3 regions of the Exiguobacterium sp. SH1S21 genome follow, and region 1 is predicted to be linked to each of the others. Evidence: predicted binding sites of a transcription regulator. Region 1 holds the regulator's gene; each other region holds the start of a gene.
The links. Region 1 encodes Rex, which represses fermentation and respiration genes when NADH is low (regulators of the CRP and FNR family bind a similar motif). Its sites were predicted from a motif close to TTGTGAAATATTTCACAA; they were not measured.
Positions count from the first base shown of each region.

Region 2: the regulator Rex is predicted to act here: its motif matches at 3,014-3,031, upstream of ric (iron-sulfur cluster repair di-iron protein).
Region 3: the regulator Rex is predicted to act here: its motif matches at 2,373-2,390, upstream of adhE (bifunctional acetaldehyde-CoA/alcohol dehydrogenase).

Region 1 covers NZ_SJUY01000009.1:90,501-95,644, forward strand. Annotated here, with positions in the region: gene EVJ24_RS12610 (hypothetical protein) at 1-960, opposite strand, end outside; gene tatC (twin-arginine translocase subunit TatC) at 1,104-1,892, opposite strand; gene EVJ24_RS12620 (twin-arginine translocase TatA/TatE family subunit) at 1,896-2,114, opposite strand; gene EVJ24_RS12625 (redox-sensing transcriptional repressor Rex) at 2,114-2,770, opposite strand; gene EVJ24_RS12630 (ABC-F family ATP-binding cassette domain-containing protein) at 2,920-4,821, shown strand; gene EVJ24_RS12635 (hypothetical protein) at 4,818-5,144, shown strand, end outside.
Region 2 covers NZ_SJUY01000007.1:16,601-21,744, reverse strand. Annotated here, with positions in the region: gene EVJ24_RS10285 (malate synthase G) at 1-1,303, shown strand, start outside; gene EVJ24_RS10280 (hypothetical protein) at 1,300-1,596, shown strand; gene aceA (isocitrate lyase) at 1,662-2,942, shown strand; gene ric (iron-sulfur cluster repair di-iron protein) at 3,092-3,799, shown strand; gene modA (molybdate ABC transporter substrate-binding protein) at 3,910-4,647, shown strand; gene modB (molybdate ABC transporter permease subunit) at 4,644-5,144, shown strand, end outside.
Region 3 covers NZ_SJUY01000004.1:53,840-58,983, forward strand. Annotated here, with positions in the region: gene EVJ24_RS07105 (Na+/H+ antiporter family protein) at 1-756, opposite strand, end outside; gene EVJ24_RS07110 (YebC/PmpR family DNA-binding transcriptional regulator) at 904-1,617, opposite strand; gene EVJ24_RS07115 (MarR family winged helix-turn-helix transcriptional regulator) at 1,697-2,143, opposite strand; gene adhE (bifunctional acetaldehyde-CoA/alcohol dehydrogenase) at 2,530-5,121, shown strand.

The DNA.
Region 1 (5,144 bases):
GACCTCATAGGGACGACCTACCTCATAGCGAGTCGTCGTTTTCGGAACATTAATATTCAATTGCCATGGCGCTTTCCATAAAGACTCCGGTGTGTAGACCTCCGTCTTCTTCATGCCAAAAACGTACCAAGGACCGTGTTGTCGAATGTCAGCGTCATCAATTGGTGCCTCTTTCCACTCATTCGTGCTGACGTTATAACTGACATAGAATGTCGTATACATTTCTCGCGTCATAAAGTAGTAGGTGCCGTCTTTCCACGTAAGATTACTTACGTCTGGCGCATCTTTCTCAATCCATCGTTTCGTCGCCAAATCGAAAATAAACATGTGCTCCGAGTCATCGCTTTTGATTACGAACCATTGATTCGCTTCTTTGATGTGACGGGCCCACTTCACCTGTCCTGAATAGGAACTGATTGTCTCAAGCACTTCTCCTGTAACCGTCCGCTTCGTCACTTGACCGCCGGCGAACGCGAGGACGTTCCCATCGTCGAGCAAACTGTATACCTGACCACTGCCTTTCGTGAGTGATCCGCGAATATCACCTGACATCGATGTGATGATATACTTTTCGTCATCAGCCCATAACATCATTCCTGTTGTTACATTCGTTGAGACGAGTCGATTCTCACTTCCTGCTTCGATTGGGAATGTCGTCGCTACATTCGTACGTATATCCCACATCACCCACTCCGGCCACCCTTTTAACATAAATCGGCCGTCCCCGATCGCATAAATATTATAAGCAGCAGACACTCGAATCGGTAATGTATAGACTTCACCGGTCTTCACATGTACGAGCGTCTCAGGATCTCCCGAGCGCCACACATATTCACTATTTCCTACCACTTCTCCCGCCGGAATAATTTCAGGCTTGGCATAACTATCTGCCCGAACATCTAATCCGGGCGCCGCCACCATGACGAGCACAACGAGTATGCTCCATAACCATTTGTTCATCGTTCTCCTCATTTCTGTTTATGAATACATAACTTTCAAAAATAATCCATTTTTGATTTAACATTACTAATTTTAAGTTGTTTTTTCAAAATTGAATAGCCCTAAATTTTAAAAAAAGAACACTCCGTCTCATGACGTAGTGTTCATTTCTCATTCATTTGTTTCATCAAATCCATCTGTTCTTTCACTTGCGCTTCTTTCTCACGTCGGAGCACACCGCGATACGTCACGCGCGAGATCGATAAGCTGATCTCATATAGGAAGAAGAGCGGCAGCGACACCATGAGGTGCGACGTCAAATCCGGCGGCGTGATGAATGCCGCGATGACGAACAAGGCGAAGTAAGCGTACTTCCGAATTTTCGAGAGGAAGTACGGTGTCACGACACCGATGCGTGTCAAGAACATCGTCACGACCGGAAGTTGGAACAACAGCCCGAACGGGATCGTCAGCTGCAACAGGAACGTGAAATAGTTCGTCGCTCCGATGATCTGTGTCAGACCGAGGTCTTGCCCGAGGTCCGTCGAGATATCGAGGACGAGCGGGAACAACCAATAGTAGGCGAATGCGAGACCGATGAGGAACAAGATAAAGATGACCGGGATATAGGCGAGCGTCCATTTTCGTTCATTCGGATGCAGACCAGGTGCGACGAACGCCCACAGTTGATACAGTAGAAATGGACCCGATGCGACGAGCCCGATGACGAGCGCCAAGTTCAAGTAGATCATGAGCGGGTCCGCGACCCCAAAGGCGTTCAGCTCGAGCCCTCGTTCGACGAGGTCCGCCTGCAGATAGGCGAGCACGTACTTGACACTCGGCAAAGCGATCAGAAAGAAGGCAAAGACGACAAATGCCGACAGCATCAGTCGTCTCCGCAGCTCTGTCAAGTGATCGGACAGTGCCCGTTCTTGATCAGGTTGATGGCTCATGGCTTACTGCTCTTTCTTCTCAATTTCTTTCTTGTCGGTCTCGTCGTGCTCTTTCATCATACCGTTCGTGGCATTTTTGAACTCACGGAGCGTCTGCCCTGCTGCCCGGCCGAACTCTGGCAATTTCTTCGGCCCGAAGAGGATGAGCGCGATGATGGCGATGACGAAAATACTGACGCCACCTGGCATACCGACGACGAGTGATGATTGTAGAAATTCCATTATTGATGGACCCCCTCAGCGGATGGATAGTGTTGCATAAAGTAAATGAGCGACTGGAGTTCGATCGACAAGTCGATATGATGGACGCGGACCGTGTCCGGTACAGTCAATCGTGCCGGCGTGAAGTTCAAGATTCCTCGAACGCCATAGCGGACCAAATCATCGGCGACCGGTTGCGCGTAAGCGGACGGGACCGTGAGGATGGCGACATCGATCTTGTTTTGCTTCATGATCTGTTCCATCTCATCGACGTGATGAATCGGGACACCTGACATCGTCGTGCCGACTTTTGTCTCGTCTGCGTCGAACCCGACGACGATATGTGTGTTATTGTTTTTAAGGAAGTTATAGTTGACGAACGCTGTCCCGAGATGACCGACCCCGACCAAGGCGACGTTCGTGATCTCGTCTTGATTCAGCGTCTTACGGAAAAATTCTAACAGATACTGTACGTTATAGCCATATCCCTTTTTACCGAGCGCACCGAAGTATGAGAAGTCACGGCGAATCGTTGCCGAATCGACCTTGACCGCCTCGCTCAGTTCAGCAGAAGAGACACGCTGTTTCCCTGACGAATGTAGGCTTTGGATAAACCGATAGTATAGTGGCAACCGTTTGGCTGTCGCTTGCGGAATCTTTGGTTCGTTTTGACTCAACGGAAAGAGCCTCCTTTTTACGACGCGTTTCAAACGAATCTGATTTCATACACCTTGATTGTAAACGAATTCACATAAGCACTCAATGAATATACCTGAAAAGGGGAAGAAATAAAGTATACTAAACAGAGAGAAAGGGGTTTTTTCACTTGATCCTACTGCAAGTCAACAACTTATCCAAATCGTTCGGCGTCGAGCCGATTTTAGAGAATGTCAAACTAGAAATCCAAGAAGGCGAACGCGTCGCCCTCGTCGGCCGCAACGGCGCCGGTAAGTCGACGCTGTTAAAAGTCATCGCCGGCGAGTACAACTATGACTCGGGCGACATCATGAAGCCAAAAGACGTGACGATCGGCTACCTCGCCCAAGACTCAGGATTAGAATCGAACGAGACGATGTGGAACGAGATGCTCACCGTCTTCACCGACTTGATCGAACAGGAGAAGACGCTCCGCCAGATGGAGCAAGACATGGGTTCGGAGCGGATCTTGAACGACCCGGCCGCCTACGAGCGTCTGCTCGCGGCGTATGACGAGGAGCAGCACACGTTCAAAGACCGCGGCGGCTATCAGTATGAAGCGACGATCCGCTCGATCTTGCACGGGATGCGGTTTTATCCGGACGACTTCGAACGTCGGATCGATACGCTCTCAGGCGGACAGCGGACACGTCTTGCCTTAGCGAAGATGCTCCTGCAAAGCCCGGACCTGCTCATCTTGGATGAGCCGACGAACCATTTGGACATCGAGACGCTCAGCTGGCTCGAGAAATATTTGAGCGGCTATAAAGGTGCCGTCCTCATCGTCTCCCACGACCGTTACTTCCTCGACCGCGTCGTCTCTGTCGTCTACGAGCTGTCACGCAACCGCAGCCGCCGCTTCGTCGGGAACTATACGAAATTCCTCGAGCAGAAGGCCGCGCTCTACGAGCAAGAGAAGAAACAGTTCGATTCGCAACAAGAAGAGATCGCCAAGATGCAAGACTTCATCCAACGGAACATTGCCCGGGCGACGACGACGAAACGCGCCCAAAGCGTCCGCAAGCGGCTCGAGAAGATCGACCGCATGGACGTGCCGGACGGTGATGAGCGGAGCGCGGTGTTGTCGTTCTCGATCAAACGTCAAAGCGGGAACGATGTGTTGAGCGGCAGCGACCTCGCCATCGGCTACGAAGAACCGATCGCACAACACTTGCGTTTCCAACTGCAGCGCGGCGAGTCGGTCGCCCTCGTCGGCCCGAACGGGGTCGGCAAATCGACGCTCCTCAAAGTGTTGACGAAACAACAACCACCGCTCACCGGTGACATCCGCTACGGTACCGGCGTCGAGATCGGCTACTACGACCAGGAACAACAGAACTTGTCGGACGCGAACCGCGTCATCGATGAGATTTGGAACGACTGGCCGCTCATGCGCGAGCAAGAAGTCCGCAGTCTGCTCGGCCAGTTCTTGTTCAGCGGCGACGACGTCATGAAACGCGTCCAAGAACTATCCGGCGGCGAACGGGCCCGGCTGACGCTCGCCAAGCTCAAGCTCGAGCAACCGAACTTGCTCGTCTTGGATGAGCCGACGAACCACTTGGACCTCGACTCGAAGATGATCCTCGAGAACGCGCTCGTCGACTATCCTGGGACGATCCTGTTCGTCTCCCACGACCGTTACTTCATCGACCGGCTCGCGACGCGTGTCTTAGAGATCACGCCGAACGGCATCGATGAGTACCTCGGCGACTACTCGTATTACGTCGAGAAGAAAGAAGAGCTCGAGGACCTTGCCCGGCTCGCCCGCGAGGAGACGAAACAAGTCGTCGTCAAGAAGCAGCGCGCCGACAAGGAACAGCAGCGCGAAGAACGCCGGTTGAAACAGCGGGTCGAAGAGATCGAGCTGACAATCGAGCGCCACGAAGCGCGGCTTGAAGAAATCGAGCAGCTGTTATGCGAACCGGACGTGTTCAACGACTTCGCCCGCGCCCAAGAACTGTCGACCGAGTCCGATGCGACGAAAGAGTCGATCACAGAACTGTTCGCAGAATGGGAGGAACTCCATTCATGATGCGTTCCCGTGCCATGCGGATCGATTGGATGCATGCGTTCCTGACCGGGTTCGTCTACATCGTGCCGAGTGGGACCGAGTATATCTCGGAACTCATCCGCGGCGAGGCGACGAACGTCCCGATCATTTTGTTTTACTTCCTGCCGATCGTCGTCGGGTTCATCATCCAAACATGGTCCGGTATCGTCATCAGCCTGTTCAGCGGCTTGCTTATGAGCACGTTGTTCATCCGGCTCGTCATTTGGCCGGTCGATGTCACGGTGCATAGCTTCTATACGCCCGGCTCGGTCTGGGGCCACTTCTATCAAGAGACGCTGTTCATG
Region 2 (5,144 bases), on a different contig from region 1:
AGCGACGTTCACGAAAGGCGGCAAGCCTCTCAAGCGCCAGCTGAATGAAGACCGCCGCTACACAGGCAGAAACGGACGAGACGTCGTGCTGCCGGGATGTTCCTTACTGTTCATTCGGAACGTCGGTCACTTGATGACGACAGATTTGATGCTCGACAATCAAGGAAGGGAAGTACCGGAAGGAATCCTTGACGGCATCTTCACGTCACTGATCGCGAGCCGTCACCTCGACTCAAAACGGAACTCGCGGGAACGGTCGATCTACATCGTCAAACCGAAAATGCACGGTTCAAAGGAAGTCACGTTCACGAACGACTTGTTCGACGCGATCGAAGACGTGCTCGACTTGCCGCGCCATACGCTCAAAGTCGGTGTGATGGACGAGGAGAGACGGACGTCGCTCAACTTGAAAAACTGCATCGAACGCGTGAAGGAGCGGATTGTCTTCATCAATACTGGTTTTCTTGACCGGACCGGTGACGAGATCCATACGTCGCTCACGTTTGGGCCGATGCGCAAGAAAGGCGAAATGAAGACGTCGGCTTGGCTCGATGCCTACGAACGCTTGAACGTCTTGACTGGACTTGCGGCCGACTTCTATCAACAAGCCCAAATCGGCAAAGGGATGTGGGCGATGCCTGATAAGATGTGCGACATGATGCGGGAGAAAGTCGCCCATGCTGAGTCCGGCGCGACGACCGCCTGGGTCCCGTCGCCGACGGCCGCGACGCTCCACGCGCTCCATTACCATCAAGTGGATGCGTTCCGTGTCCAACGGGAGTTGGTGCAACGGTCGTTCGATATCGACAGCGAACGAAAACGCCTGCTCGAGATTCCGCTCGCGACACGCGTCTATACAGACGATGAAGTGAGGGAGGAACTCGAGAACAACCTGCAAGGGCTGCTCGGTTATGTCGTTCGCTGGGTCGAGCAAGGTGTCGGCTGCTCGAAAGTGCCGGACATCCACCATATCGGGTTGATGGAGGACCGGGCGACGCTCCGCATCTCGAGCCAACACGTGGCCAACTGGCTCTATCATGGTGTCTGTACGCGTGAGCAAGTCGAAGCGACGATGTACCGGATGGCTGAAGTCGTCGACAAGCAGAACGCGGCCGACCCGAACTACCGGCCAATGACGCCGGACGTGACCGACTCGATCGCGTATCAAGCAGCAAAAGACTTAGTGTTCCAAGGAACGGATTCGCCAAGCGGGTACACGGAACCGATCTTGCATCGCCGCCGCCGTCAGTTTTTGACACAGTCGACACTTGAATTGAACTTAAAAGGAGGAGCATCATCATGACAACGAAAAAAATCGAAAGCGAACAGTTAATCGAACGTTGGGTCGTCCGCCGCATCATCTCTGGAGAGTCGACAACGACGCTCGCCAATACCGCATTCGTGTATGGCAACGACTTGATGCGCCTCGTGCTCGACCGGACGGACGGTTCGCTCCAAATCATGAAAGAACCGGTCGAGGAAGTCGTCGTATTCCGCAAACCAGAAGAGCGGGACGAGGAAAACGTCTGCCGCAGTTGTGGGATGGAACATTCGACGTTCAAGTCGGCACTAGAATGCTGCGCCTACTTGGATTAAGTTTGCAACATCTGTTATATAACAATTCAATTAAAAAAAACTAATATAATACAGGAGGAACAACAATGAATGAACAACGCATGCAACTCGAGAAGGTTTTTCAGTCGGAACGGTTTGACGGGGTCGAGCGTCCGTACGGAGTCGACGACGTCATGAAGCTTCGTGGATCGGTCTTGATCGAACATACGCTCGCGACGAAAGGGTCGGAACGTCTGTGGGACCTGCTCCACGAACGCGATTACGTCCACGCGCTCGGGGCGCTCACCGGAAATCAGGCGATCCAACAAGTGAAGGCGGGGCTTGAGGCCATCTACTTAAGCGGCTGGCAAGTCGCTGCTGATGCGAACTTATCAGGGCATATGTATCCGGACCAAAGCCTGTACCCGGCCAACTCGGTACCGAGCGTCGTCAAGCGAATCAATCAGGCGCTGCAACGGGCCGATCAGATTCAAACGGCGGAAGGGAAAGGGGATACGCACTGGTTCGCGCCAATCGTCGCCGATATGGAAGCTGGGTTCGGCGGTGTGCTCAACGTCTTCGAGCTGACGAAAGCGATGATCGAGGCAGGTGCGGCCGGTGTCCACTTAGAGGACCAGCTGTCTTCGGAGAAAAAGTGTGGTCACCTCGGCGGTAAAGTATTGCTCCCGACGCAGACGGCTGTGAAAAACTTGATCGCGGCGCGCCTAGCAGCAGACGTCATGGGCGTATCGACGATCATCGTCGCCCGGACGGACGCGCATGCGGCCAACTTGATCACAAGTGACATCGACCCGATTGACCATCCGTTCATCGTCGGCGACCGGACGCCGGAAGGCTTCTACCGGACCGAGGCCGGCATCGAGCAGGCGATCGCCCGAGGTCTCGCCTATGCTCCTTACGCCGATCTCGTCTGGTGCGAGACGTCGGAACCGGACTTGCAAGAAGCACGCCAGTTCGCGGACGCAATCCATGCGAAGTATCCTGGAAAATTGCTCGCCTACAACTGTTCGCCTTCGTTCAACTGGAAGAAGAAGTTATCTGACGACGAGATCGCGACGTTCCAACAAGAGATCGGGGCGATGGGCTACAAGTTCCAATTCGTCACACTCGCCGGGTTCCATTCGCTCAACTTCGGCATGTTCGAGCTCGCCCGCGGCTATAAAGATCGTGGGATGGCAGCATATTCTGAGTTACAACAAGCCGAATTTGCGGCCGAACAACACGGCTACACGGCGACGCGCCATCAGCGTGAAGTCGGCACCGGCTACTTCGATGAAGTCTCACTCGTCATCTCGAGCGGACAGTCGTCGACGACCGCGCTCGCTGGATCGACCGAGGCGGAACAGTTTGAAACGCCATCACATTGATGAACGCCCCTTGAAAAAGGGGCTTTTTTTTGTGTGTCTAAATATGGAACGAGGCGATTTTAGTTGCTTAAATGTGACGTATTTCACATTTTTAAAGTTGAACGCTTGCTACGCTGAACATGTCAAAACGAACATGGAGGTTATGACAGATGACACAAACATTCACGAGCGACACGCACGTATCTGAAATCGTCAAGCAATGCCCGCAAGCAGCAGACATTTTTAAACGGAATCGAATCGATTTTTGTTGCGGCGGCAATCGACCGCTCGCTGAAGCGACGGACAAGTCGAAACGATCGACGGAAGATATTTTAGAAGAAGTCAACGCGCTCTATCGACGCAAACAGGAGATGAACGAAACGAGCATCGATTGGGATGCAGCTTCGTCTTCGGAATTGATTGAGCATATTATTTATAAGCATCACCAATTTTTGACGGATGAATTGCCACAGCTCACACCGTATGTGACGAAAGTATTCCGCGTGCATGGACAAAACCATCCACACCTTGGGCGCATCCATCAGTTGTTCAATCAATTGAAAATGGAGCTTGAACAGCATATCGTCAAAGAAGAGATGGAAGACTTCCCGATGTTGCTTCGACATGAGTCGGCACCGACGGCTGAGACGGAACGTGAGATTATGACCATTTTAGAAGCGCTCGAGTCGGAACATGCAGCGGCCGGTGACATTTTGAAAGAACTTCGTCACATTACGAACGACTATACGCCGCCTGAAGGTGCGTGTGGGACGTATCGACTCGTCTACCAACGTCTAGAGGCACTCGAATCAGATACGTTCGAACACATTCACCTTGAGAACAATATTTTGTTCCCGCGTGCACGTACGCTTGTCTGACAGATACAATTTACACCTCCATCACGTGGAGGTGTATTTTTGTGACATTTGATACAGAAGGAACGCGAGTCAATCGCTACGATAAAGGAGAAGCAAAGGAGTGATCAATTATGAAGCGGGTGAGTGGAGTCATCGTCGGGGTAGCGGTCGTCCTGCTATTGAGTCAAATCTGGTCAAGTCCTTCTGGCGCCCATGACGAGACCGTGACGATTTTAGCGGCGGCGAGTTTAGGACCAGTTCTAGAGCAAGTGGAACGACAACTTGAGGCCGAACTCGGCGACGTCGACATCCGCGTCGTCACGAACGGGAGTGGCGCCTTGAGATCCCAAATCAATCACGGGTCTCCGGCTGACATCTTTTTAGCCGCTAGTGAGGAGGATGTCGACAAGTTGCAGGTGCCCGTGTTAGACCGGGATGCGTTCTTGAAAAACGAGTTGTGGTTTGTGACTCCAAAGGGAAAAAGTTGCACGGGTGAGTGGCGGGAATTGGAGTTGTGCGCCCGAATCGTCATTGGAGACCCGGTGAACGTCCCGGCAGGCCGTTATGCGAAAATGGCGTTGGATGAAGCGGAAGTATGGGGACAGGTGAAATCTCGGATTATCTTTGTCCAAAACGTGAGACAAGTGCTTACGCTCGTCGAGCAAGGGGATGCGAATGGGGGATTCGTGTATAAAACAGAGTTGACGGAAGGTGTCGCAGCGATTCAAGCCGTCTCGCTTGAAGCGACCGGCATCATCTCCTATCCGGCTGTCCGTTTGACGCATGGTCCATATGTGCGTGACGTATATGAGCGTTTATTCGATGACGATATTCAAGCGATTTTTTTGGCAAAGGGGTTTTCTAAATGACGCAGTCCCCACTGCAACTTACTTTCGAAGTCGGGTTTATCGCGACGATGCTTGCCTTCGTCCTCGCGTTCGGGGCCGCCTATCTCATGCACCATCGCCAGTTTAAAGGGAAATGGTTGCTCGAGACGCTATTTTTATTGCCGCTCATCTTGCCGCCGACCGTGATTGGTTTATACGCGTTGATCGTTCTTGGCAACAACGGGATCGGTGGACTGTTGCCGGTTACCATCTTGTTCACGAAACAAGCGAACATCATCGCCTCCGCCTTGGCGGCTTTCCCGCTCGTCTACCAGACGATTCGGCTCGGGTTAAAACAGTTGGATGCGGAATGGTACGAGGCCGGTCGCGTGCTCGGTGGAACGGAACGTCAACTATTCGCGTATGTCACGATTCCGCTCCTCTTACCTGCTTTGACGAGCGGATTCGTCCTCGGATTTGCCCGTTCGATCGGGGAATTTGGTATCACGATGATGATTGCTGGGAATATTCCGGGCGAG
Region 3 (5,144 bases), on a different contig from region 1:
AACGACCAAGACGACCAAGACGACGATCGCCGTCAACCAAATCTTCATGTTGCTCAACGTGCGGACCTCATAGTCGCTCGGCCCGAGTTGGATCGTTTCATACGACCGCGGTTTCCGATAGTGGAAGAAAGCGGTGATGAGTCCGACGAGCATCCCGAGTGCCGGGATGGCCATGATGCTGACGATATTGACGTCACCGACGGCCATCCCGTTCGTCTCGACGTTCGGGAGCAAAATCTCGTTCAAGTAGATGCCGCCGAATCCGACCGGTAGCAACATGTACGGTGTGACAAGCCCGAACGTGAGGATCGTCGCGACGAGCCGGCGATCGAGTTTCAACTCATTGAACAAGACGAGTAACGGCGGTACGACAATCGGGATGAAGGCGATGTGGATCGGTAAGACGTTCTGTGAGCTGATAGCGAGTAAGAGCAGCAGCGACAGCAGTATCGCTTTGACGCGACCGACACTCTTGCCGGTCACATCACGACCAGACATGCTGATCAACCGTTCAGCCAGGACGTCAGGCAGGCCGGTCTTTGACAAGCCGACAGCGAACGCACCGAGCAGGGCGTAGCTGAGGGCGATCGTGGCACCGCCACCAAGCCCGTCGCTGAAAGCGGTCAACGTGTCGTTGAAACCGAGTCCTCCGACAAGTCCACCGACGATGGCGGCGAGGATGAGCGATAAGACGATATGGACACGACTGATCGCGAGAGCAAATAAGACAATGACAGCTAATAATACAGCATTCATGAGTTCCAACACCTTTCGAATCATAAGTTCTTTCTCTTGTTATCACTTTAATACGATAAAGACTTTTGAAATTTAACATACGTTTTATGACTTGTCAAATCATGAAAACAAAAAAAGCGACAACTTCGAAAAGTTATCGCTTCTTCATCATAGTTCGACGTTATGGTACACCTGACGAACGTCTTCTAAGTCTTCGAGTACGTCGAGTAGTTTCTCGAATTGCTCTTTCGACGCTTCGTCGAGTTCGACTTCGTTTTGCGGTAGCATCGTCAGCTCGGCGACTTCGAACGTCTCCACACCCGCCGCTTTGAACGCGGTCTGGACGGCATGGAATTCTTCCGGCTCGGCATAGACGATGACCGTCTCGTCTTCTTCGATGACGTCACGGACATCGAGGTCGTGCTCCATCATGAGTTCGAGCACGTCGTCTGCTGTCATCCCGCCGACACCGATGACGGCCGTCGCATCGAACATATACGCGACCGACCCGCTGACGCCCATGTTACCACCGTTCTTGCCGAACGCGGCTCGAACTTCAGAGGCGGTCCGGTTGACGTTGTTCGTGAGCGTGTCGACGATGAGCATCGACCCGCTCGGCCCAAAGCCCTCATAGCGGAGTTCGTCGAAGTTCTCTTCGTCGCCGCCTTTCGCTTTGTCGATGGCCCGGTCGATGATCGCTTTCGGGACGTTATACGTCTTCGCGCGCTCGACGACGAACTTGAGCGATTGGTTCAATTCCGGATCAGGTTCACCTTGGCGGGCGACGATGTAGATCTCGCGGCCGAACTTCGCGTAGATACGACTCGTATTGGCGTCTTTAGACGCCTTTTTCTCTTTAATATTGTTCCATTTACGACCCATTACGTGTCATCTCACTTTCCATTGTTCGATAGATTCACTGTCGATTATATAAGAAGAAGCGAGCGTTGACGAGAGAAAATCATCCCTCGCTCTTGTCCATCTTCTCAACGATCTCGGTCAGCGTCTTTAAACTGTCGATCAAGCGGTCGGTCTCATCCTCATCGAGGAACGCTAACCGATCCTCGAACAGGCGCCGAAACGAGTCGCGCCGCTCGAGGAGCACGCGCTCTCCTTGGTCGGTCAATTGGTTCCAGATGACACGGCGGTCGCGCTCGTCAGGGACACGTGTAATATACCCTTCGTCGACGAGCTTCGTGATGAGCGGCGTCACGTTCGGCGGGGCAATCGATAACGTCTCACTAATTTGTCCGTTCGTGACCGCGCCTTCATCCTCGATCAACATCAGTAGATGAAAGTGAGAGAAGTTCAAGTTCGGGATTTGCGGGAGGTCGGAGCGGCGGAGCAGTTTTCTTCTGATTAACGGGATCAGTTTCACAAACTGATCGGCTGCATCTTGTCTTGGCATAGTCATAGTCACTTCCTAGTCAGGTTCTTTCTTCATTATACACGACCACAGGCGGGGTGGACGAGCAATCATCGGACTGTGAGCATTTACACACCGATTCCGCCAAACTAATGACACAAACAATGTAAGCGTTTACATATAGATCTGTCCTTGTTTTCATGAAAACGCATACGATTTTACTGAGCTGATCTGTAAAAATCAAGACCTATCCTCAAACAGCAAAAAAATATTGTGAAAGAGTTCACATTGTTGTCACGCACAAATTGAATGAAACGGTGTATTCTATGAATGTGAAGGAAAGCACAAACTCTTATCAGGCAAACCGATTATCCCGTGCTCTCCATCAAGTCAGAAGATCAGCTCTCATTCATGAGGAGGAAACCAACATGGCAGTTAAAGAGAAAGCAGTAGTGGAAACATCAGCAGAACAGATGGTCGACACGCTCGTCAAGCAAGCGCACACGGCACTCGACACGTTGATGACGTTTGACCAAGAGAAAATCGACACGATCGTCCAAGCGATGGCGTTAGCCGGACTCGAGCAACACGTCGCACTCGCTAAACATGCATTTGAAGAAACAGGTCGCGGTGTGTTTGAAGACAAGATGATCAAAAACATCTTTGCGACAGAATATATTTTCAACTCACTTCGCGGTGAGAAAACAGTTGGCGTCATCGAAGACGATGAGCAAAACGGCATCACATACATCGCCGAGCCGGTCGGTGTCGTCGCCGGGGTCACACCGGTCACGAACCCGACATCAACGACGATGTTCAAAGCGATCATCGCCATCAAAACACGTAACCCGATCATTTTCGGCTTCCACCCGTCAGCACAACAATGTTCAAGTGCAGCGGCCCGTGTCCTTCGTGACGCAGCAATCGCAGCAGGTGCACCGGAACATTTGATCCAATGGGTCGAAAAACCGTCACTCGACGCGACGAAAGCACTCATGAACCACCCAGGCGTGGCCATGGTACTCGCAACAGGCGGCGCGGCAATGGTGAAGTCGGCTTACTCGACAGGTAAACCAGCGCTCGGCGTCGGACCTGGTAACGTCCCGGCTTATATCGACAAGACAGCGAAAGTAAAACGCGCCATCTCGGACGTCATCTTATCGAAAACGTTTGATAACGGCATGATTTGTGCGTCAGAACAAGCGATCATCGTCGACCAAGAAGTATATGAAGACGTGAAGCGTGAAATGACAGCGCTTGGCTGCTACTTCTGCTCACCTGAAGAAAAAGCTAAACTCGAAACACTCGTCATCAAGACAGACACATGTGCGGTCAACCCTGAGATCGTCGGGAAACCGGCAGCATGGATTGCCGAGAAAGCTGGACTCAGCGTCCCGGCCGACACGAAAATCTTGATCGCTGAACTCGAGACAGTCGGCGCAACAGAACTGCTCTCACACGAGAAGCTCAGCCCGGTGCTCGGCGCTTATAAAGTTCAATCACGAGAAGAAGGCTTCGCGATCGCTGAGAAAATGCTTGAAATCGGTGGTCTCGGCCATACGGCCGCAATCCACTCGACAGACGACGACGCGATCCTCGCGTTCGGACTTCGCATGAAAGCTTGCCGCATCATCGTCAACTCGCCAACGGCACACGGCGGTATCGGTGACCTTTACAACGAAATGACACCATCACTCACACTCGGTTGTGGGTCGTACGGTAAAAACTCCGTCTCTGAGAACGTGACGGCGAAACATCTACTCAACGTGAAAAAGGTGGCGAGACGTCGCGTGAATATGCAATGGTTTAAAGTCCCTGAAAAAATTTACTTCGAGAAAAACTCGGTTCAATACTTGCAGTCGCTCACGTCAAAAAAACGAGCAATGATCGTCACAGACGAAATGATGGTCAAACTCGGATTTGCTGACAAAGTCATCAAAAACTTACCGGCTGGTGTTGACTACCGCATCTTCGACCAAGTCGAACCAGATCCATCGGTCGAGACGGTCATGGCAGGTGCTGAAGCGATGCGCCAATTCCAACCGGATATGATCATCGCGCTCGGTGGTGGATCACCGATGGATGCTGCGAAAGGGATGTGGCTCTTCTACGAACGTCCAGAAGAGAAGTTCTCAAACCTTCGCCAGAAGTTCATGGATATTCGCAAACGGACGTACAAGTTCCCGACGCTCGGCAACAAGTCGATGTTCGTCGCGATCCCGACGACGTCAGGTACAGGTTCAGAAGTGACACCGTTCACGGTCATCACTGATAAAAAACGGAACGTCAAATACCCGATCGCCGACTACGCGATCACACCAGACGTCGCCATCATCGACCCTGAGTTCGTTATGACGGTACCGGCTTCAATCACGGCTGACACAGGAATGGACGTCTTGACACACGCGATCGAAGCGTACGTATCGGTCATGGCGAACGACTATACAGACGGACTGGCCCTCCGTTCGATGAAGATGATCTTCGACTACCTCCCGAAAGCTTACGAAAACGGAAGCGACGCTGAAGCTCGTCAAAAAGTGCACAACGCCTCAACAATGGCCGGTATGGCATTCGCGAACGCGTTCCTCGGGATCAACCACTCGATCGCGCACAAAATCGGTGGCGAGTTCCACGTGCCGCACGGTCGGACGAACGCGATCCTCATGCCGCACGTCATCCGCTACAACGCGACACGCCCATCGAAACTTGCGGCGTTCCCGAAATATGAGTCATTCATCGCTGACGAGCGCTACGCTGAAATCGCACGCTTCCTCGGACTCCCGGCGAAGACGACTGAAGAAGGCGTCGAGTCACTCGTCCAAGCGATCATCGAGCTCGGACAGCGCTTGAACATCAAACTCTCGTTCAAAGCACAAGGCATCAAGAAAGCGGACCTCGATGCGAAAATCGACAAAATGGCGGTCGACGCGTTCGAAGACCAATGTACGACGGCGAACCCGAAAATGCCGCTCGTCGAAGAATTGAAAGAAATCATGTACGCAGCGTACGAAGGCGTCTAATCAAAAAAAGGCGATCACTCCAA